DNA from 3 places in the Jeotgalibacillus sp. JSM ZJ347 genome. Region 3 is predicted to be linked to each of the others. Evidence: a T-box and tRNA genes for the amino acid it is inferred to sense, from the RefSeq annotation. Region 3 holds a T-box; the other regions hold tRNA genes.
What was found. A T-box is a leader RNA that pairs with one kind of tRNA and senses whether it is charged. The one in region 3 lies ahead of argS (arginine--tRNA ligase), so its partner is inferred to be a tRNA-Arg.
Positions count from the first base shown of each region.

Region 1: it has a tRNA-Arg gene. The T-box ahead of argS (arginine--tRNA ligase) is inferred to sense a tRNA for this amino acid. The anticodon was not compared.
Region 2: it has a tRNA-Arg gene. The T-box ahead of argS (arginine--tRNA ligase) is inferred to sense a tRNA for this amino acid. The anticodon was not compared.

Region 1 covers NZ_JBISEN010000002.1:942,893-950,599, forward strand. The annotation lists gene ACH6CZ_RS10190 (NUDIX hydrolase) at 1-61, shown strand, start outside; gene rapZ (RNase adapter RapZ) at 76-960, shown strand; gene ACH6CZ_RS10200 (gluconeogenesis factor YvcK family protein) at 957-1,931, shown strand; gene whiA (DNA-binding protein WhiA) at 1,961-2,908, shown strand; gene ACH6CZ_RS10210 (HPr family phosphocarrier protein) at 2,926-3,183, shown strand; tRNA gene ACH6CZ_RS10215 (tRNA-Arg) at 3,452-3,523, opposite strand; partial or broken gene clpP (ATP-dependent Clp endopeptidase proteolytic subunit ClpP) at 3,745-4,350, shown strand; gene ACH6CZ_RS10225 (glutaredoxin family protein) at 4,481-4,720, shown strand; gene ACH6CZ_RS10230 (sugar-binding transcriptional regulator) at 4,899-5,924, shown strand; gene gap (type I glyceraldehyde-3-phosphate dehydrogenase) at 5,982-6,992, shown strand; gene ACH6CZ_RS10240 (phosphoglycerate kinase) at 7,129-7,707, shown strand, end outside.
Region 2 covers NZ_JBISEN010000001.1:176,535-184,241, reverse strand. The annotation lists gene tig (trigger factor) at 1-29, opposite strand, end outside; gene ACH6CZ_RS00885 (tetratricopeptide repeat protein) at 173-1,120, opposite strand; tRNA gene ACH6CZ_RS00880 (tRNA-Arg) at 1,253-1,326, opposite strand; gene ACH6CZ_RS00875 (metallophosphoesterase) at 1,497-2,006, opposite strand; gene ACH6CZ_RS00870 (XTP/dITP diphosphatase) at 2,016-2,600, opposite strand; gene rph (ribonuclease PH) at 2,597-3,352, opposite strand; gene racE (glutamate racemase) at 3,484-4,281, opposite strand; gene ACH6CZ_RS00855 (MarR family winged helix-turn-helix transcriptional regulator) at 4,298-4,750, opposite strand; gene ACH6CZ_RS00850 (helix-turn-helix domain-containing protein) at 4,859-5,071, opposite strand; gene ACH6CZ_RS00845 (acyl-CoA thioesterase) at 5,141-5,605, opposite strand; gene sdhB (succinate dehydrogenase iron-sulfur subunit) at 5,716-6,489, opposite strand; gene sdhA (succinate dehydrogenase flavoprotein subunit) at 6,492-7,707, opposite strand, start outside.
Region 3 covers NZ_JBISEN010000002.1:178,605-186,311, forward strand. The annotation lists gene rbsB (ribose ABC transporter substrate-binding protein RbsB) at 1-405, shown strand, start outside; gene ACH6CZ_RS06770 (TetR/AcrR family transcriptional regulator) at 532-1,107, opposite strand; gene ACH6CZ_RS06775 (MBL fold metallo-hydrolase) at 1,121-1,840, opposite strand; T-box leader at 1,984-2,196, shown strand; gene argS (arginine--tRNA ligase) at 2,245-3,933, shown strand; gene ACH6CZ_RS06785 (HipA domain-containing protein) at 4,044-4,442, shown strand; gene ACH6CZ_RS06790 (hypothetical protein) at 4,439-4,900, shown strand; gene ACH6CZ_RS06795 (hypothetical protein) at 4,884-5,186, opposite strand; gene ACH6CZ_RS06800 (GNAT family N-acetyltransferase) at 5,279-6,091, opposite strand; gene ACH6CZ_RS06805 (DIP1984 family protein) at 6,232-6,690, shown strand; gene ACH6CZ_RS06810 (VOC family protein) at 7,039-7,434, shown strand; gene ACH6CZ_RS06815 (DmpA family aminopeptidase) at 7,518-7,707, shown strand, end outside.

The DNA of each region.
Region 1 (7,707 bases), 760 kb from region 3:
TGGTACGTTCACTTATACAAAAGATTTTGAGCTATTATCTTATCGTCTGGATCCAAGCTGAGGGGGAGTGTCATCATGTCAACAGATATGGAATTAGTCATTATTACAGGAATGTCGGGGGCAGGAAAAACAGTTGCGATTCAAAGCTTTGAAGACCTGGGTTTTTTCTGTGTAGATAACCTGCCTCCGACACTGCTGCCGAAATTTCTGGAACTGATGAAAGAGTCAGGAGACAAGATGAACCGCGTGGCAGTCGTAATGGATTTAAGAGGGAGGGAGTTTTTCGACTCTCTTTTTCAGGCGCTGGATCAGTTTGATCATGAAGAAAGACTAAAGCCGCGCATTCTATTTTTAGAGGCTGATGATCAGGCGCTTGTAAGACGCTATAAAGAAACGAGACGTTCTCATCCGCTTGCACCTGCAGGTCTGCCGATGGAAGGGATCAAGCAGGAACGCCTGCTGTTAGCTGATCTCAAAGGACGCGCACAGACGATTTATAATACATCAAGCTTAAAACCGAGAGAGCTGCGCGAGAAAATTCTGCATGAGTTTTCAGTGAACAAGCAGTCTTTATTTACCGTCAATGTGATGTCTTTTGGCTTCAAGCACGGACTCCCGATTGATGCTGACCTTGTGTTTGATGTGAGATTCCTGCCGAATCCACACTATATTGATCATATGAGACCCCAGACAGGCCTGGATGAAGAAGTATCTGAGTATGTAATGAAGTGGAACGAGACGAAGAAGTTTCTTGAGAAGACAATCGATCTGCTGCAGTTCATGTTGCCGCATTATAAACGTGAAGGTAAAAGCCAGCTTGTGATTGCGATTGGTTGTACAGGCGGTCAGCACCGTTCTGTTGCACTCACTGAAGAGATTGCACGGGCATTTGCGAAAGACTACCACACTCAGATTACACACCGTGATATTCACAAAAAGCAGGGTGCACCGAAAAAATGACCCAGCAAAAAGGTAAGGTTGTCGTGATCGGAGGCGGGACAGGCCTGTCTGTTCTGCTCCGCGGGCTGAAGCAGCACCCGCTTGATCTGACAGCGATTGTGACAGTGGCTGACGACGGGGGCAGTTCGGGCAGAATCAGGGATGACCTGAAAATTCCGCCACCCGGGGATATTAGAAATGTGATTGCTGCATTATCTGATGTTGAGCCGCTGGTCGAAGAGATGTTCCAATACAGATTTGCGAGTAAAAACGAATTAAGCGGTCATTCGCTGGGGAACTTAATTATAGCAGCAATGACTTCAATCACTGGTGACTTCGCACACGGTGTTGAGGAAATGAGTAAAGTGCTCAATGTCAGAGGCCGCGTGCTTCCTTCTGCCAACCAGAGCATCGTGTTGTCTGCAGAAATGGAAGACGGCACGATTATTAAAGGTGAATCTAAAATTCCATTCAGCGGTAAGAAAATTAACCGTGTATTTTTATCACCTAAAAATGTGAAAGCACTGCCTCAGGCTGTAGAAGCGATTGAGGAAGCTGATATGATTATTATCGGGCCGGGCTCACTTTATACAAGTATCCTGCCTAATCTGCTTGTAAAAGAAATCGGACAGGCAGTTTTAAAGAGTTCTGCGCCAAAGGTATACATTTGTAACCTGATGACGCAGGCTGGGGAGACGATGAATTATACAGCTTCTCAGCATGTAGAAGCGATCTATCAGCATATGGGAACTAAATTTATGGACTACGTACTGGTCAATAATGAGGATGTCCCTGCAGAGATCCGCTCACTTTATGATAAAGAAATGGCGGAACCTGTAAAATTTGATGTCGATCGGTTAAAAGCCCTCGGACTTCAGGTGGTTTATGATAAAATAATTATTAATCGCGAAGGACTTATCCGTCATGATACTGATCGTGTCGCAGAAATTGTTGTCCGCTTAATGGCTGAAACGAAAGATCAGCTAGCGTAGTTAGTGAAAGAGGGAGGCGGAAAAGACACATGTCGTTTGCGTCAGAAACGAAGAAAGAACTCACCCAGATAGAAGCAAATGATTGCTGCTCAAAAGCAGAATTGTCTGCACTGATCCGGATGAACGGATCACTGTCTTTTTCAAACAGAGTTCTGATTGTGAATATCCAGACAGAAAATGCGGCAATTGCCCGCAGAATTTATACACTGATCAAAAAGAATTACACGGTACAGGTTGAACTCCTGGTCCGTAAAAAAATGAGACTGAAGAAAAACAACGTATATATCGTCAGAATTGCTGAGCAGGCAAAAGATATCCTTGAAGATCTGAATATCCTGGGTGAAGGTTTCCGTCTGAACCATGATATCAGTCCCGCAATGATCGGCAAAAAGTGCTGTCAGCGTGCATATTTAAGAGGTGCATTTTTAGCTGGCGGTTCAGTTAATAATCCTGAAACTTCATCTTATCACCTCGAAATTTTCACACTGTATGAAGAGCATAACGATTCACTTGCAAAGCTGATGAATCAGTTTGATCTGAACGGTAAGACAATTGAGCGTAAAAAGGGCTTTGTTACTTACCTGAAAGAAGCTGAAAAAATCACTGAATTTTTCAGTCTGATCGGTGCTCACCAGGCATTGCTCCGCTTTGAAGATGTGAGAATTGTAAGAGATATGAGAAACTCGGTGAACCGTCTTGTTAACTGCGAGACCGCAAACCTCAATAAAACGATCGGAGCGGCACTCAGACAAGTTGAGAATATCCGCTTTATCGAAAGAACAGCAGGTCTCGGTATTTTACCAGACAAGCTGAGAGAAATTGCTGAACTCCGAGTTGCTTATCAGGATGTCACGCTGAAGGAACTGGGAGAAATGGTCTCCGGCGGCGCTGTCAGCAAGTCCGGGATCAATCACCGCTTAAGAAAAATCGATCAGATCGCTGAAAAATTACGCAAAGGTGAAATGGTAGGAAACTAAATACAGGAGGAGATCAGATGCAGCAAAAGGAAGTAACAGTCAGGTTAAAAAGTGGATTGCAGGCGCGACCTGCATCCATGTTTGTTCAGGAAGCTACAAAGTTTTCTTCAGACGTTTACATTGAAAAAGAAAACAAAAAGGTGAACGCAAAAAGCATTATGGGCCTAATGAGCCTTGCACTCAGCTCAGGTGAAAGCTTTACTTTAATCACAGATGGTGCTGATGAAGAAGCTGCAATGCAAACGCTTGCGGCATATGTGGAAGAAGAAAATTGATCAGGTCCCTTTTCGGTTTTGCCGGGGAGGGATTTTTTTGTTTGGAGGGTATTTTGCTGGAAGATCCGGGAGGGGACTGGTACAAGTTTTGATGGGATTGCTACAACCTGGCCGGTGATTGCAACAACTTCCCGGGTGTATCGCTACAAGCTAAACGCGGATTGCTACAACCTGGACAGAAAATGCTTCAACCTAACCGTATTTCAGCATAAAAAAACCACGCCGTTAAAAAACAGCGTGGTTACGAAATGTTAAACCTTTAATTAAACGCCCTCGAAGGGAATCGAACCCCTATCTCAAGAACCGGAATCTTGCGTCATATCCATTAAACTACGAGGGCACGTTTTAACAATGCTTTTCTATTATAATAAAGGAGTTTTCGGAATGCAAGCCGAATATTAATATAAAGAAGATGGTTCAGACTTGTTAATCAGGTGCTCAGATGGGTATGATGAAAGGAAGAAAGATCAAGTCATTTTGTTTGACCTTGTTTGACCTTCATTGTAAGATAACAGTACATATTGTTGCAACACCACCACTAGATCGCTAAAGGAGGATTTTTCAATGAATTTAATTCCAACAGTTATTGAACAGACTAACCGCGGTGAGCGTGCATATGACATTTATTCACGTTTACTGAAAGACCGCATTGTTATGCTGGGAAGCGCAATTGACGATAACGTTGCGAACTCAATCGTATCTCAGCTGCTATTTTTAGAAGCTGATAATCCGGATAAAGATATTTACCTATACATCAACAGCCCGGGCGGAAGCATCACAGCGGGTATGGCAATCTATGATACGATGCAGTTCATTAAGCCGAAAGTGCACACGATCTGTATCGGTATGGCAGCATCAATGGGTGCATTCCTTCTTGCTGCAGGTGAAAAAGGTCACCGCTATGCTTTACCTAACGCTGAAGTAATGATTCACCAGCCACTTGGCGGTGCCCAAGGTCAGGCAACTGAAATCGATATCGCTGCAAAGCGCATCCTGTTCCTACGCGAAAAGCTGAACAAAATTCTTGCTGAGCGTACTGGTCAGGATTTCGAAACAATCGCAAAAGATACTGACCGCGATAACTTCATGACAGCTGAACGCGCGAAAGAATATGGTCTTGTTGACCAGATTATGGATCGTAATAAGCTTGCTGAAGAAGGAAAATAATTTTAAGATCAGCCGGTCTCTCTTTTAGAGGGATCGGTTTTTTACGCTGTCATATCGGCTGGGATAAAAATTGATGATTATAATCTTCAATTTTATTTCTCGCATTGAAATTGATGAGGAGGTAATTTTATTGATCGTACACTACTACACCCGCAAAAACTGCTCTCTCTGTGAAGAAGGCAAACTAATGCTCGAACTCGCACAGGAGGATCACGGCTTTGAAATTGAAGAACGTGATATTGATACGTCTGATGAATGGACGGAGAAGTATGGTTTGATGATCCCTGTAGTGGAAGTGGACGGAGAGATCATTCAGGCTGGCACTATTGACTTTGTGACAATAAGTAAACGTTTTCAAAAAAAGTCTTGACTTTATTTCTTGAAACGTTCTAAGAACCTTGCTATGATTAGAGGCGTAGCAGGGATCTTTTTTTTGCGCCTGATGGGACATAATATGTCTATGTGGGACAAAAAATGACCAGGAACACTTCGATGTCAGGATAATTGCCGGGCCTTGAAGTGATGTTTCACTGAAAAGGAGCTTTGATATGGCAAACATAATTGACATCCAAAAGCGTCTGGTGCCTGACCTGCTTGATGAGATTCAACTGAAGTACCAGGTTTTGAGGTCAGTCAGGTTTTTGCAGCCTGTTGGCAGAAGAAGTCTTGCACAGTCTCTCGGTATGACAGAGCGGGTATTAAGGAAAGAGGTTGAGCAGTTAAAAGCTCAGGATCTTCTCCACATTCATTCTTCAGGTATGAGCCTGACGAGAGATGGAATGGAAATCCTTATCCCACTTGAACGCATGATCAATGAGATATCGGGTATAACTTTAATGGAGCATTCGATAAAAGAGATGCTGAAAGTCAAAGAGGTTATAATTGTACCTGGTGACAGTGACGATTCGCCATGGGTGAAAGAAGAACTTGGACGGGCAGCGATTCAGAGTATGAAGCCTTATGTCGGCACTGACACAGTGATTGCAGTGACCGGTGGTACAACGATGTCTGCTGTAGCGGGCATGCTGACGCCTGACTTTGCCACACCTGAAACATTGTTTGTTCCGGCGCGTGGCGGTATTGGTGAGGATGTTCAGAACCAGGCGAATACAATCTGCTCGACAATGGCACAAAAATCCGGTGCGAGGCACAGAGTATTATATGTGCCGGACCAGGTCAGCCGTGAAGTGTATGAATCGATTATGAAAGAACCTGCGATCAAAGAAGTGATGTCTCTTATTACTTCAGCAGATCTTGTTCTTCATGGGATCGGTGATGCATTTACAATGGCAAAACGCCGCAGCACAACTGAGGAACATTTTCAGACGATTTCTACAGGACAGGCTGTCGGTGAAGCGTTTGGTTATTACTTTGATGTGGAGGGCAATATAGTCCATAAAGTAAAAACCGTTGGGCTTCAGCTCAAAGACCTGAGCAATGTACCTAATGTATTTGCCGTAGCCGGAGGTCACTCCAAGGCACAGGCAATCCGCGCTTATTTTAAAGGCGCACCAGAGACTTCTTCGACGCTGATTACAGACGAAGGAGCAGCGAGAGAGCTTTTGAAAGGTTAAGTCCTTTTGAAATATAAAAAAAGCACCATCCCCAAACATTCTAAGGAGGAATTATTCATGACAGTGAAAATTGGAATTAACGGATTTGGACGTATCGGACGTAACGTATACCGTGCAGCACTTAACAACCCGGAAGTAGAGGTTGTAGCAGTAAACGACCTTACTGATGCAAACATGCTTGCACATCTTCTACAGTATGACTCAGTTCACGGCAAGCTAGATCAGAAAGTAGAAGTAGATGGCGACGACAACCTTCTTGTTGACGGACACAAAGTAAAGGTTCTTGCTGAGCGCGATCCAGCTAACCTTCCATGGGGCGACCTCGGCGTTGAGATCGTAATCGAATCAACTGGTATTTTCACTAAAGGTGAAGCTGCTGCTAAGCACCTTGAAGGCGGAGCGAAGAAAGTTATTATCTCTGCACCAGCTAACGGTGAAGACCTTACAGTGGTTATGGGTGTTAACGAAGACAAGTATGACCCAGCTAGCCACAACGTAATCTCTAACGCTTCTTGTACAACGAACTGCCTTGCACCATATGCAAAAGTTCTTAACGACAAGTTCGGAATCAAGCGTGGTATGATGACAACAGTTCACTCATACACAAATGACCAGCAGATCCTTGACCTGCCACACAAAGACTACCGTCGTGCGCGTGCAGCTGCTGAAAACATTATCCCAACTTCAACTGGAGCTGCAAAAGCAGTATCTCTTGTACTTCCAGAACTTGAAGGCAAGCTGAACGGTATGGCAATGCGTGTACCAACGCCAAACGTATCACTTGTTGACCTTGTAGCTGAACTTGATCAGAACGTAACTGCTGACGAAATCAATGCTGCGCTTAAAGAAGCTGCTGAAGGCGACCTTAAAGGAATCCTTGAGTACAGCGATGAGCCACTTGTATCAACTGACTACAATGGCAACACGCACTCTTCAATCGTAGATGGTCTTTCTACAATGGTTCTTGAAGATAACATGGTAAAAGTACTTTCTTGGTACGATAACGAAACTGGTTACTCAAACCGTTGTGTAGACCTAGCTGCTTACATGGCTGCAAAAGGACTGTAAAAAGTCAGATTGTAAATAGAGTATGATTGGTCTTTCGGCCGGTCATCCCTTATAATAAGAGGGTGAAACGGGGAGCGGGGAATGATCCCCACTCCCTTTTTTCATCCGCTAATCAATTGAAGGAGGCCTGTATTCAATGAACAAGAAAAGCATGAAGGATGTTGATCTTAAAGGGAAACGGGTATTTTGCCGCGTAGACTTTAACGTGCCGATGAAGGACGGGGAAGTCACAGATGATACACGCGTGCGTGCTGCTCTTCCTACGATCAAGTATTTAACAGAAGCTGGAGCAAAGGTGATTTTAGCGAGCCACCTTGGACGTCCAAAGGGTGAAGTTGTTGAGGAACTTCGTCTGGCACCTGTAGCTGCACACCTGTCTTCACTGATTGGAAAAGACGTGAAAACAGTAGAAGAAGCATATGGTGCGAAAGCTGAAGAAGCTGTTTCTTCTCTTGAAGAAGGAGACATTCTCGTTCTTGAAAATGTGCGCTTCTATCCTGGTGAGGAAAAGAACGATGCTGAACTTGCGAAGCAGTTTGCAAGCCTTGCTGATGTCTATGTAAATGATGCATTCGGAGCAGCACACCGTGCACATGCTTCAACTGCAGGCATTGCAGAGCACATCCCGGCTGTATCAGGTCTGCTGATGGAAAAAGAGCTTGACGTATTAGGTAAAGCTTTATCGAATCCGGAGCGTCCGTTCACAGCAATTATT
Region 2 (7,707 bases), on a different contig from region 3:
CCTTCTTGCTTTTCCCATTTTGCTGACATAAATAATTCCCTCCAAAACATCTATTAAGTTAATGGTTTCATGTTCGACATGAAATCAATGATTCTTTCATTTATCTATTAAGAATCCCATTATGCAACCATTTCATTATAACATACGCGGTTTGTCTTTCAACTGCAAACCATTAGACCATTTCCACTTTTTCAAGCCTTCTGATTTCTGCCAGGAGTTCATTATATTCAAAATCTTCAAATGAATTCTGAACACCCAGATACTCATTAGCAAGTCTCAGGTAAGCATCAGAAATTACCTCCGGAGAATCTGTTCTCCATGTGAAAGGATAAAGTAAAAAGGCATGCTTTTGCAAGAGCTCTGCTGCAATTTCTGCTAATTGCGGCTGTGCACTCTCATTTGAGATAAACTTAGCAGCCTCAACATACATCTCTTGATCAAAAGGCTCCACCAATTCCGCCGGACAGACGGATATTTCTTTATTCCATTTGCAGACGACCGTTTCTTCAAAAATCCCCTGCTCTCTAAGAATGTTTAAAAGCAGTGTTTTGATAAATGGATGCGTCTGATCTTTTTCAATTTCATCAATAATATCGTCCTTCATCGGTCTGATATTCTGTTTTGCAAGTGCTGCCGCCTGAATCATTTGCTGCTCAAGGTCTCTTTGAAGCTGAAAGGATTGAAATGATTCTTCCTCAGCCTCTTTCTGTTCCTTTTGCTGCTCACTAAGCTCGATCAGATTCTGAAGTCGCACGGCTTTTTCAGGTTGTAATTCATTTTCTTCTAATAAAGGTTGTATGAATGATGAAATCTCATTGAACTTCCTTAACTGAATCAGGTTCATAACGTAAAGTTCAATTAATTCGTCATATTCCCCTGACCCTTCCCGGAGCATTTGTCTGCAAAGGTCTGCAGATTCTGACCATTGATTATTTTCATAATACGCAACTGCAAGTGAAGTACCTGCCGCCGCATCATGTTCATCAAGTTCAAGCGCCTGCTCCAAAAGGCTGATGGCTTCAACATTCTCCTGATTTTGCAGCATGTCCAATCCTCGTTCTACGAGCCGGTCTTTTAATCCCGGGAACGGTATTACACGCCTGCCCTGCTGCTCAGCCATATATGATGAACCACCTTCCGTAATCTTTTTGAATTGAGTGTAGCATTGTCTTTTACAAAATGCCAAGAAAAGCACTATGCAAAAATAAAAAAGCCCGCCTGTTACATTTGTAACAGGCGGGCTTTCAGTTAGCGTCCCAGGAGCGACTCGAACGCCCGACCGACAGCTTAGAAGGCTGTTGCTCTATCCAACTGAGCTACTGGGACATTATGTAGTACGTCTTGTTAAGGACAATTATTATTATATAAATATATTCAATAAAAGTCAATGCATTTTCAAATATTATTTTAAAGTATTTTAAACGGGTTAAAAGATACCGGTTTATACGCTGTACCGTCCAGCTTGCATGCACTCTGGACGGTACACCTTTTATCATTTAGTCATTAAATGAACCGGTCCATGATAATAGTTTATCATGCTGATTTGTATAAAACACGACTTCAACCTGAAGATTTTCAACATTGACGACTGCATATGTCGGTTCATTGCGATCACGCGGGAGCCTGATGCTGCCTGGATTCAGAAACAGCTTATGGTCAAGTATCTCCGCTCCCAACTGATGAGAATGCCCGAAAATAACAACATCAGCGTTATTTTCATCCGCTTTATAACGGACTCTGTCTAATGATGATTTAATTCCATACAGATGGCCGTGAGTGATAAATATCTTAATATCTCCGCAATCCACGACTTCATCCTCAGGATATGAAGAGTCAAAGTCACAATTGCCTCTAACTTTCACAAATGGTTTCATTGCCTCAGAGTCAAAGGGAAGCTCTGAATCTCCGGCATGTAACATATAATCAACTTTATCTTCCCAGTGTTTCCTTACTTCAGTAATAATATGTGCATCACCATGATTATCACTTACAATTAACAACTTCATCAGATCACCTCACTGAAACTGTGATTGTAATTTTCTGAGCGCGTTTGCACGATGGCTGATTTGATTTTTTTCATCAGATGTCAACTCTGCAAAAGTTTTTTGATATACCTCTGTATAAAAGATCGGGTCATAGCCGAAGCCATTTTCACCACTTGGTTTTGAAGTTATATACCCTTCCGCTTCGCCAGTAAACAACCTGGTTGCTTTCCCTGGTTCAGCCAGTGCAAGTGTGCAGTGGAAACGCGCAGTTCTTTTGCCATCAGGGACACCATCTAACTTTAATAACACTTTTTCAATATTCTTCTGATCATTTTTTTCAGCACCCGCATATCGTGCAGAAAACACGCCGGGTTCACCGTCAAGTGCATCGACAATCAATCCACTGTCATCTGCAATCACACTGACATCAAGCTTTCGTGCAATTGTTTCAGCTTTTAAAGCAGCATTCTCAGCAAATGTAACACCCGTTTCTTCAACTTCCTCTAATGCAGGATAATCAGCAAGCGTTTTGACTTCATAGCCCAGCGGATTTAGCAGCTTCTCAAAATCCTTCGCTTTCCCTTTATTGTTTGTGGCGATAATGATCTTTTTCATGATTTTACATCACTCACAATCTTAGCTGTTAATTCTTGACCGAGAATTGATTTTTGTTCATCAATAATGCGTTCAATTCCCGCTCGTCCGATACTCAGCATATCGAGCAGTTCCTGATGCGTGAATGCAGCTTCTTCCCCAGTTCCCTGAAGCTCTACAAATTCACCCTTACCCGTCATCACAATGTTCATATCAACATCTGCTGTACTATCTTCAGCATAGTTCAAATCAAGGATCGGTTCCCCGTCTGAATTAATGCCTGCTGACACAGCAGCCAGAAAGTCTTTTACAGGAAATAAAGGAAGTTCTTTTTCGAGAGTCAGTTTTTCTATTGCAAGCGCCATTGCAGCAAAAGCGCCTGAAATCGAAGCAGTTCTTGTCCCGCCGTCTGCCTGAATGACATCGCAGTCAATCCATACCGTTTTTTCTCCAAGCGCATCAAGGTCTACAACGGCACGCAACGCCCGTCCGATCAAACGCTGAATTTCCATTGTACGCCCACTGACTTTTCCTTTGGAGGATTCACGGATTGTCCGCTGTCCGGTCGCTCTTGGAAGCATCGCATACTCAGCTGTAATCCAGCCCTTCCCCTGACCTCTCATAAAAGGCGGCACTCTGTCTTCAATACTCGCGGTGCAAATAACTTTAGTGTCACCAAAGGCAACAAGCACCGATCCTTCAGGGTGCATCAGATAATTCTTTTCTATCGTAATTTGTCTCATATCTGAGACAGCTCTTCCATCAGGTCTCACATTTATTCACTCCATCTTTTGTGTTGACTTCTAATAAGCCGGCTGATGTTTTTTGCACACATCTTCAGTTACGTAAATACTACGATTATTTACTATAAATTTAAATTTTAACGATAAAAGCCGTGATTAGCTCACGGCAATTTTACGGATTCTACTACCAGGGAATCATCGTTCATCCATTCCCTTGCAACTTGTCCAAATATAACAGGGGAACCTGTTGTGTAATAAATGTGCTGCTGTCTTTCATGGCGGGCATTTAACTCTCCGCGGTAAGACAGGATCGCACTAACTTCTCTGGCGGTTTCATCACCTGAGCTGATCACTTTTACTGACGGTCCCATATACTGTTCAATTAAAGGCTGCAGTAAAGGGTAGTGTGTACATCCAAGAATCAGCGTATCAATCGGATGATGCCTCATGTCATTCAACGTTTCTGCAACAATTTTCTTCGCCATTGAACTGTTATATTCTCCACTTTCAACAAGCGGCACAAACTTTGGACATGCTTTAGGATATGTCTGAATACTCTCTTTTAAACTGCACAGCACTTTTTCATAAGCCCTGCTTTTGATCGTTCCGTCAGTACCAAGTATGCCTACACAGTTATTCTTAGTGTATTTGATCGCTGAGCGTGCACCCGGTGAGATGACCCCAATAACCGGGATATCAAAAGCTGTCCTGATCTCTTCAAGTGCAGCTGCTGTTGCAGTGTTGCAGGCAATCACCAGCATTTTGATGTCCTGTCTGTATAGAAACTCAGCCATTTCCCACGTGTATTTTCTAACCTCTTCTTCAGGTCTTGGTCCATATGGGCAGCGGGCTGTGTCTCCTAAATAGATGATCTGTTCATTTGGAAGCTGGTAGATAATTTCCCTGGCAACTGTCAGGCCGCCAACACCAGAATCCATTACGTCGATTGCTCTGCTCAAGAAAAACGCCTCACTCTTATTTCATTTCGCCGTGTAATTTACTCAGCACTTTTGCAAGAGAAGTGACTTCATCTTCAGTAAATCCTGATAGCACATCACTTAAGTCCTGCTGACGCTTTTTAATTACTTCTTCAATAATTCTTTCGCCTTCTTCTAACAGATGAATTCTTACTACCCGGCGGTCATGTTCATCTTTCACTCTGACAACCAGACTGCTTCTTTCCATCCGATCAATTAAATCTGTTGTTGTGCTGCAGGCAAGATACATTTTATTCGATAATTCACCAATCGTCATATCTCCTGCTTCAAACAGCCACTGCAGCGCCACGAATTGTGGTGGCGTGATTGTGTACTGACTAAGAATTTCTCTGCCTTTTTGTTTGATCAGTCCGGAAATATAGCGGAGGTCCTTTTCGATATCTGCTACAACCTCTTTTGGATGAAGCTCTTGTACTCCTTTAGTTTCCATCGGTTCATACACTCCCTATGTTTCGTTCTACTAATATTGTCGCCTTTTTATTGTTAATAATCAAGAACATTTAAATTTACACGATGTAACAAAAAAACTGTCTCCCGATCAGAGAGACAGTTCTTCTAGCCTTAGCAGTTCTACAATTGCCTGAGACCTTCCTTTAACACCAAGCTTTTGAATCACATTAGAAATGTGATTCCGGACTGTTTTTTCACTGATAAATAATTCAGAAGCAATTTCTTTTGTTGTCTTATCTTTAAGTAAAAGGTTAAAAACTTCCTTTTCTCTTTTCGTTAGAATTGACGTTCTCCGAGCCACACTTTCTTCCCCCTTATTCAATAACACCGTTTGTTCAGTGTATGAATGGCAGGGAGAAGAAGTGAGGAATCAAACGTCTATTTTTAATGCCGGATGAAGAAGGAGTTCTCTCTGCTGATCCGTCCAGGGTACACCTTTACCGGTCGCCTTACCCATCTGCACCATCGTACCTCTTCCACAGAATACCGGTTCGCCGCCAGCATTCATCCCCATATAGTGAATATCGACTGAAGAATTCCCTACTGATTCAGCTTTTACATAAACCTTTAGCTCCTGATCAAAAAATACCTGCTTTAAAAAATCGCACTGCAGATTCGCAACAACCGGAATTGACTCATGAGATGTCTGAAGCCAGTTCTGCATAAATCCAAGGTGCTTTAGAAACTCAATTCTTGCCTGCTCAAAATAAATAAACGGCACTGTATTATTTAAATGGCCGAATAAATCAGTTTCAGAAAATCGTACTTTTACTGGGTAATAAAATTCAAATCCCGCTTTCCACTCTTCCATATCCTTTATGTATGGTATCTTCATTTTCCGCATCCCCTTCAATAAATGAATGATCATTCATTTGTATTCTACATGAACAATGCCTATTTGAACAGAAAAATCCAGGTGCCGGATAAGCACCTGGATGAGTGATTTTATACTTCTTTGTCACTTCCGAAGAAGTTTCTGAACATCTGAAGGTTTGTATCGCGGTTCAGTGCTGCTATTGATGTTGTAAGCGGAATGCCCTTAGGACACGCCTGAACACAGTTTTGTGAGTTACCGCAGTTTGATAGTCCACCATCGCCCATAATTGATTCAAGACGCTCATTTTTATTCATTGCACCGGTTGGATGTGCATTGAACAGGCGAACCTGAGATAACGGTGCAGGACCAATGAAGTCTGATTTACTATTCACGTTTGGACACGCTTCAAGGCAGACACCACAAGTCATACATTTAGAAAGTTCATATGCCCACTGACGCTTTTTCTCAGGCATACGCGGTCCGGGACCAAGGTCATAAGTACCGTCAATCGGAATCCACGCCTTCACTTTTTTCAGTGAGTCGAACATGCGGCTGCGATCTACCTGAAGGTCACGTACAACCGGGAATGTTTTCATTGGCTCAAGCTTAATTGGCTGCTCCAGTTGATCGACAAGTGCCGTACATGACTGACGCGGCTTGCCGTTGATGACCATTGAGCAGGCTCCACATACTTCCTCAAGACACCCCATATCCCAAGAGACAGGAGTTGTTTTTTCACCTTTTTTATTGAAAGGATTTCGTCTGATCTCCATTAGTGCAGAAATGACGTTCATGTTTGCACGGTATGGAATCTCAAACTCTTCGAAATAAGGCGCAGAATTCTCATCGTCCTGGCGGTGTATTTCAAATCTGATGACTTTTTCTTCTGTTGCTGTTGCCATGATTATTTTGCTCCTTTCTTCTTAGAGTAATCACGCTTACGCGGTTCGATCAGTGATACATCGACATCTTCAAAGTGGAATTCCGGTGAGTTTGTTCCCGGATTGAATTTAGCCATTGTTGTTTTCAGGAACTTCTCATCGTTACGTTCCGGGAAGTCCGGCTTATAGTGGGCTCCACGGCTTTCATCACGGTTCAGTGCACCGATTGTTACAACGCGTGCTAAGTGCAGCATGCCTTTCAGCTGACGGGTAAATACTGCGCCCTGGTTACTCCATTTAGCTGTATCGTTAATGTTAATACGATTAAAGCGTTCCTGAAGCTCCTGGATTTTTGCATCCGTTTCACGCAGCTTATCGTTGTGACGAACAACCGTTACATTATCAGTCATCCACTCACCAAGCTCTTTATGGATCACATAGGCATTTTCATCGCCGTCCATTGCCATGATTTCATCCCACTCCTGCTTCTTTTCATTCTCGAAACGCGTGTAGATTTCCTCAGGCATATCTTCAACAGTCTTCTCAAGTCCCTGGATGTATTTCACTGCGTTTGGTCCTGCGACCATTCCACCATAAATAGAAGAAAGCAGTGAATTTGCTCCAAGACGGTTCGCACCATGGATAGAGTAATCACATTCACCTGCTGCGAACAGTCCAGGAATGTTTGTCATCTGATCAAAGTCTACCCAAAGTCCACCCATTGAATAGTGAACGGCCGGGAAGATCTTCATTGGTACTTTACGCGGGTCATCACCCATGAATTTTTCATAGATCTCAATGATGCCTCCGAGTTTGATATCAAGCTCTTTTGGATCTTTGTGGGACAGATCAAGGTAAACCATATTTTCACCATTGATTCCAAGCTTCTGTCTGACACATACATCAAAGATTTCACGTGTTGCGATATCACGCGGAACAAGGTTACCGTAGGCAGGATATTTCTCTTCAAGGAAGTACCAAGGCTTACCGTCTTTATACGTCCATACACGTCCGCCTTCACCACGAGCTGATTCACTCATCAGACGAAGCTTGTCATCTCCCGGAATTGCTGTCGGGTGAATCTGAATGAACTCACCGTTTGCGTAATATACGCCCTGCTGATAAGCAACAGATGCAGCAGCACCTGTGTTGATTACAGAGTTTGTAGATTTTCCGAAGATAATGCCAGGTCCGCCTGTTGCAAGAATAACTGCGTCCCCTTTGAAAGATTTGATCTCC
Region 3 (7,707 bases):
GCAGCACGTGAGCGTGGAGAAGGTTTCAACGAAGTAATTGGTGAAAGTGATATTGAAATTGTTGCGAACCAGACAGCAAACTTTGACCGTGCAGAAGGACTTTCTGTTATGGAAAATATTATTCAGAGCGGTGCGGAATTTGACGCAGTATTTGCCCACAATGACGAAATGGCACTTGGTGCTGTAGAAGCACTTGAAGCAGCAGGCATGTCTGATGTGATGGTTGTCGGCTTTGATGCGACAAATGATGCAGTAGCTGCAGTAGAAGAAGGAACAATGGCAGCAACAGTTGCACAGAAGCCGAACGAAATCGGAATCAGCGCGATTGATACAGCACAGGCTGTTCTTAATGGTGAAACGGTAGAGGAATTTGTACCGGTTGAGCTTGAGCTTGTGACACAGTAAAGATTTGACCCCTTACATTCGTTTGGATGTAAGGGGGTTTTTGATACTGAAGACTGAGATTAGTGTTTTCTAAAAGTGATTCTTCTGTGTATAGGGGCAGGACTTATACAGAAGAATTAACCTGACTTATTTACTTTTCACTTTATCAATTCCTGCTATAAAAACGTCTATCATACGTTTTATGCTGATATCCAGATCAACCGGCAAACCAAACCCATGATGTTGATCTAAAGAAGCGAATCCATGCAGGATACTCCGTAAACCACGCGCTGCATGAATAGCGTCCTCACCCTCCAGTTGATAATCATTCAGCAACTTAACAGCCATGTCTACGATTCTGGTAGTGACTTTTTCAGCTTCGGGACTTACAAGGCCTTCTCCCGCCCAAAGCGTAGCCTCATATAAGCCAGGGTGTGTTCTGACAAATTGAATATAAGCCAGGCTGAAAGCGTGAATAGCATTATCACCTGACTGATCACCGAGTGAATGGGTGAGGTGATGGTGTAACGCTTCTAATCCATGAACGGCTAAAGCTTTTCGCAGTGCTGTCAGGCTTTCTATGTGATTATATAAAGATGGCGTACGAATACTGAGTTTTTTTGCAACTGTCGCCAACGTTAAAGCGTGTATGCCTTCTTCATCAACAATTTCTCTGGAAGTTTGTATAATAGACTGCAGTTCAATTCCCGGTTTCCGAGCCATAAAGGTCCTCCGTTTACGATTTCCTCAAAGTTTTTTCAAATGCAATGATCGCACGGTCAATCTCATCAGCAGGTTCTATCAACATAGGTCCGTGACCAACTGCTAGAAGGGATGGGTTCAGACTGTGGATCTTAACCGCACTAGCTAAAGCCTTTTCTTTACTCCAGGTAGCTAGTGCAGGAAACGGAAATAAGGGCTTTAAATGACCGGATACAGCAATTCCTCCCCGGGTTTGAAATGCGTCACCGGCAATGATTGCACCAGTCCGTTCATCAATCAATGATGTCGACCCTGGTGAGTGTCCTGGGGTTTGAATTGCCCTGAGTGAGCCGATTTTATCCCCTTCCTTTATAAGGAAATCAGGGTGTGTACGAATTTTCCCTGCCTTTGGAATGCCACCTTTTACCGGATTTTGTGTTTCATTTTCAACTGAAGAACGGTCCCCTGCCAGCAGTCTGCTTTCTTGTTCAGACATATACACTTTTGCATAAGGCAGGCTCTCCTTTAATCGATCCAGCGAACCAATGTGATCGCTGTGAGCATGGGTTAACACAATCTGTGAGATTGGCTTTCCGATTGACTCAGCTGCTTTTAAAATGGTTGAGCTGCTGTTTGGTAATGCTGTATCAATTAGTGTCAGTTCATCAGACTCTTCGATCAGATAACAATTAACCGGGAACAGATTCGGGTAAAAACTTAGCTGGTGAATAAACCCCTTACTGGTTAGTTTCATCTGTTTCTCCCCTTTAACTAATGGTATTAGTTCTATGTTAACTAATATCATTAGTTAACGCAAGTTAAAGTTTCTGATTGGTGTGGAAGTTATTTCAATTCAGGTATTGTTTTTCTTCTGTTTATGTCTATAATAGGTAAAAACAAACGTCAATGACAAAGAGAGTAGCTTGCTGTGGGTATGAAGCGAACCGGGGGTGGTGGGAGCCTGGTTGTGAAGCAGGGAGTGAAGCGCACTTTGGAGATGTAGGTCTGAAACAGAAGTAGGAGCTGCCGGGGAGAACCCCGTTATCAATTTGAGTGGTTGTGAAAACAATGAGAGTGGTACCACGGACGAATCAGACGCCCGTCTCTTTTCCTGTATGGAGAAGAGACGGGCGTTTTTTATTTTGAGGAGGAATGTTGATGGACTATCAATCGTTATTTGCAGCAGCGTTATACAAACAATTAAAGGAGCAGCTGGATCAGGAAAAGATCTGTCAGCTGATAGAAAAGCCTAAATATAGTGAGATGGGTGATTTTGCATTTCCGTGTTTTGAACTGGCGAAGATTTTCAGGAAGTCGCCTAATCAGATTGCGGGCGAACTGGCTGAACAGCTTGAATGTCCACCTCTTTTTGAAAAAGTTGAGGCAGTCGGGGGCTATGTGAATGTGTTTTTAAATCAAATGGAGGTATCAGCTTCAGTCGTTGCAAAAGTAATTCAGCGAAAAGAGCAATACGGCAGTCTAAATCATGGAAACGGGGAAGTCATTACAATTGATTTCTCTTCACCGAATATTGCAAAGCCCTTTTCAATGGGCCACCTGCGCTCAACGGTGATCGGTCATTCGCTTGCACGGATTGGTGAGAAGAATGGATTTGGTGTTGTGCGGATTAATCATCTCGGTGACTGGGGAACGCAGTTTGGCAAGCTGATTGCGGCTTATAAGCTCTGGGGAAATGAAGAGAAAATCCGTGTAAATCCAATTAAAGAGCTTCTGACGCTCTATGTAAAGTTTCATGATGAAGCGGAGCATGACGCGTCACTGATTGATGAGGGTCGCCTTTGGTTTAAGCGTCTGGAAGATGGTGATCAGGAAGCACGCGAACTCTGGAAGTGGTTCAGAGAGGAGTCACTGAAGGAGTTTAACAGTATTTATGAGCTACTCGGCGTGACGTTTGATTCAACGCAGGGAGAGGCTTTTTATAACAATAAAATGGAACGAGTTGTGCAGTTGCTTGAGGAGAAACAGCTTTTGAAGGAGTCGGATGGTGCGCTGGTTGTGGAGTCGGCAGAAGAAATGCCGCCTTGTCTGATTAAAAAGAAGGATGGTACGACGCTTTATGCGACGCGTGATCTGGCAGCAGCGATTTATCGTCACGAGGCTTACGGGTCATCCCGGTCGCTCTATGTCGTCGGCAATGAGCAGACGCTGCATTTCAAACAGCTGTTTGATGTGCTTGGAAAAATGGATTATGAGTGGAGTCAGGGTCTGAAGCATGTTCCGTTTGGCATGATGCTGAAAGACGGAAAGAAGATGTCTACGCGAAAAGGGAAAGTTGTGCTGCTTGAGGAAGTGCTGAAGGAAGCGGTAGACCTTGCGCGTCAGAATATTGCAGATAAGAATCCTTCTCTGACTGACAAAGAGCGGGTTGCATACCAGGTAGGAACGGGCGCTGTCATGTTTCACGATTTGAAAAATCACCGCCTGAATGACGTGGAGTTTTCACTTAATGCAATGCTTAAATTTGAAGGAGAGACAGGACCTTACGTTCAATACACGCATGCGCGGGCTTCTTCTATTTTGAGAAAAGGTGGCTATGAGGAAAACACTGAGGCATTGGCTTTTGTAGATGATCAGGCATGGCGAGTGGTTAAGGGTCTGATGGATTTTCCGGAGGCGGTCAAGCGTTCATTTGATGGGAATGACCCTTCTCAGGTAGCGAAATATATACTGGATTTAGCAAAATCGTTTAACCAGTATTACGGCAATGTGCGGATTCTGGATGCAGTTGAAGGAAGACAGGAGAAGCTGTCGCTGGTTCATGCTGTAAAGGTTGTCTTGAAAGAGAGTATGTATTTACTTGGGCTGGAGGCACCTGAGGAGATGTAAGGCTTATTCACTTTTAATTACTATTAAAAATTATTCTCGGTGGGAATATATGTTCTCATCAGAGGGAATTAAAGTAGTACTTATGAATTTTAAAGGAGGATGCGTGACATATGAAAGATGTATCAAGCTGGCCGATCATTGGTTACGGTGAGAATAGTACATTAGAAAAATTTGAAATCGTTTCTCCTGATGAGCGGTTGAAATCAATTATGAATTCTCCAAAATTGATGCACAACTTATATAAAAATACTCTGCTGAAAATTGGTTTAGATAATAATCAATCTCCAAAAATTAAAGTGTCTACGATTTTACATGCGTTGAAAACCAGTTATCCAGAGTTCTCAGGCTGCTTTGCGAAAAAATTAGAGAACTTTGACATGGAACAATTAAAAGGATATTGTGCAAACCTTCCGTTGATATCAGACGTTAGGAAAAAGTTTATCTTTGAATTTATATCATATAGACGGCAACAATTATTAAGTGAATTGAAGGGGGTGACTGAGAAATGAACAAAATTAAGTCCTTATTATTAGTCTGGAAAAACCATAAAAACGATTTGTATTATCATATCGGGACGCTATCGTTTAATGGTGAAGTGTACACATTTGAATATTCTTTCAATAGTGACTCCACCAGAAATGTAAAGGCTGCTATTGATAACGGGTATACTGGTCACCCTGCATTTCCATCTTTAGATAAGGTTTATACTTCCGATCATTTATTTGAGGCATTTAATCGCCGGATTCCAGATCAGTCGCGAATTGGATATGAGAATTTATTATCTGACCTTAATTTGACAAACGAAGCAGATCGTATGGATATACTTAAGGCTACCAGAGGTGCATTAGCCAATGATCCTTATACATTAATCACCTTCTTCATAAGGAATCAGCTTAGATATTTTGACCTTAATACAGGAAAGACAGAGTCAAAAATGCTCTGTCCTTCCTTTATGGATTCGTCTTAATCTTATCATTAAACAAATTCGGTTCGTCAGTCTGTACGATTTTATGACGGTTCGTTTCTTTTATAAAAATGCTTTTATACCGAACTTCACCGCCGTCATCTTTGAACAGAATGACACGTTCCCCGGTATTGTCCTCTGCAACTTCCGCCTGAACATGTTCCATATTTATGTACTGCGTCAGGTTTTCATATTCTGGAAAATCATTTAAGTCTCCTTCGCCTGCTGATGAGCTGCAACCGGCAATGAATAGTATACTGAATATGAACGCTAATACTAATTTTCTCATCGTTTCTCTCCTTTTAATCTCTCTCACTCTGTATATTAGTCTTCTATTATAAGATTAAACTGGGAATAAGATTAGAATTTGATGAGAAACCATCATTTGTATGTGTAATAATCCTGCGCATGATAAACCTGAAATCCACATGATTCGTAAAGCTTCAAAGGGCCTTTATTTTCTGCTTCCACTTCAAGGTGGATCTCGCGTCCGTCTTCCTGAAGCAGATGCAGCACGCTTAATAACGCATTTTTGCCAATGCCTTTCCCTCTTAATGAATTAGACACAACAAAACCGTAGAGCCAATACTGATCATTCATGACATGAACTCTAAGCTTACCTGCAGGCTGTCCTTCCCATTCAATCATATAGGAAGTGGTTGATTCATTTGCAGACTCTCCATCAAAGAACTGTTCGACTTCTTCACGCGGGATTGAAAAGCCGTCTGCGTCCAGGTCGATCTGGAATGCCCGGTCAGCTGGCTGCGCCTTACGCAAAGTGAGTTTTTCAGATGGAACAGCTATCACTGTTTGATCCCATTTCATCTGGTATTCTGTCATTTTGTATACAGCATCCGTTTTTTGAATAAATGCCTGTCCGGAAGCTGATGAAGCGGGTGTATTCAGTAAAACAGTCTTATATCCTGCTTCGCTCATAAACCTGAATGCTTTTGTCAAAAGGGCTGTGAAAATCCCCTGTCTTCTGAAATCAGGATGAACCATTCCGCACACTTCAGCAGTCGCACCAAGTTCATATACACCGAGAAATCCGATTAGCTGCCCACTTTCGGTATGGAGAAAGATTTTTACACCCTGCCCGCTTTCAATCGTATTTTCATTGAGCTTCAGCTGGACCCCATCGAATTGCTCGCATATCGTTTTCAGTACTGTGACTTCTTTCAGTATCTCTGACATGTGATCACTTCTTTTCTTTATAAAATACTCTACGTGGTCATTTTATTATACTTTGAAAATTGCCGGAAGATTTTTGTACTTATAAATGACATAATGCTAAAATAAGGGAATACATAATCAATGCTGAAGGAGAGATTCCGATGAAACTCGCAGAAGCACTTATTACCCGTGCGGATTATCAAAAGAGAATTGAACAATTAAGGCACCGTCTGATCCAGAACGCAAGAGTGCAGGAGGGTGAGGAGCCGAATGAAGATCCGAAAGAACTGCGGCAGGAGCTCGAACAGATCCTGAAACAGCTGAAAACGCTCATCCAGGACATCAACCGGACCAATTTACAAACACCATTTGATGACAAGCGATCACTGGCTGATGCACTGACAGAACGCGAGCTGATCGGACAGGAACGGCGTATTTTCAGTGAGCTTGCTGAGCAGGCTTCCGTGCGTCATGACCGTTATTCACGTTCAGAAATCAAATCGGTTTCTACCATCAATGTGAAGGAAACGCAGAAGCGTGTTGATGATCTTTCTCAGGAATATCGAAAGCTTGATACGAAAATTCAGGAGCTGAACTGGCTGACTGAATGTGTGAAATAAATGGTAGCAGGTAACGATTGAAAAGGCGAGTACCAACCCACCAATGGGTAAATTGGAAGCTCATTTTAATGGTACGGGTTCAGGGGCAGCCCTAATGGTTCGAGTCCTGTGTGACAATTCAAGCCCAGTACAATGTACATGATGACAATAACAATATACAAATCACTACCAGGTGCTGATTTTCATATCGTGAGGGTGGGTATGGGGCATAAAACTTCCGGCAGTTTCCGGGAGTTTTTTTATGTCTTAAGGGCTTTTTAGCGCTTGGAACATAGCTGATCACCAGGTATGATTAGAACGGAACTGATTTTACTGAAAAATCAATCAATTATCATCGGAGGTATAGGGATGGGAAGACTTGTACATTTTGAAATTCACGTTGAAGACATGGAAAGAGCAAAAAAGTTTTACGGTGAAGTGTTTGGATGGACATATCAGGACTGGAGTGAGTATGCGGGGATGCCTTACTATGGTGCTGTGACCGGTGATGATCGTGAGCTTGGGGTAAATGGTGCACTCATGCAACGCCAGGGTCCTGCGCCGGAACCGAACCAGCCGGTAAATGGCTTTACGTGTACGATGAATGTAGAGGATTTTGATGCCACTGAGCAAAAGATACTTGGTAACGGAGGCACGGTTGCCCTTGCGAAACATGCATTACCAGGAATGGCATGGCAGGGGTACTATAAAGATACGGAAGGCAACATTTTTGGCGTTCATCAGCCTGACGAGCAGGCACAATAACATAAGGGGGCTGTCTTTGATTAATCAGAGATGGTCCCTGATTTATTTTACAAAAGTTACTTTTAAATGATGAGGTGTTACATATGAAAATCCGAGAAAAAGGGGTTAATATCGGCAGGCTACAGGTTGGTAGGAAAAACTGTATCACAGATGTTAAAGGGATAAAAGTTGGTCACGTTACACTCGATCATGAAATAGGCGATAGAGGTGATCGCGCCTGTACAGGAGTGACCGCAATTCTTCCGCGCGAAGGCAACCTGTTCCGGGAAAAAG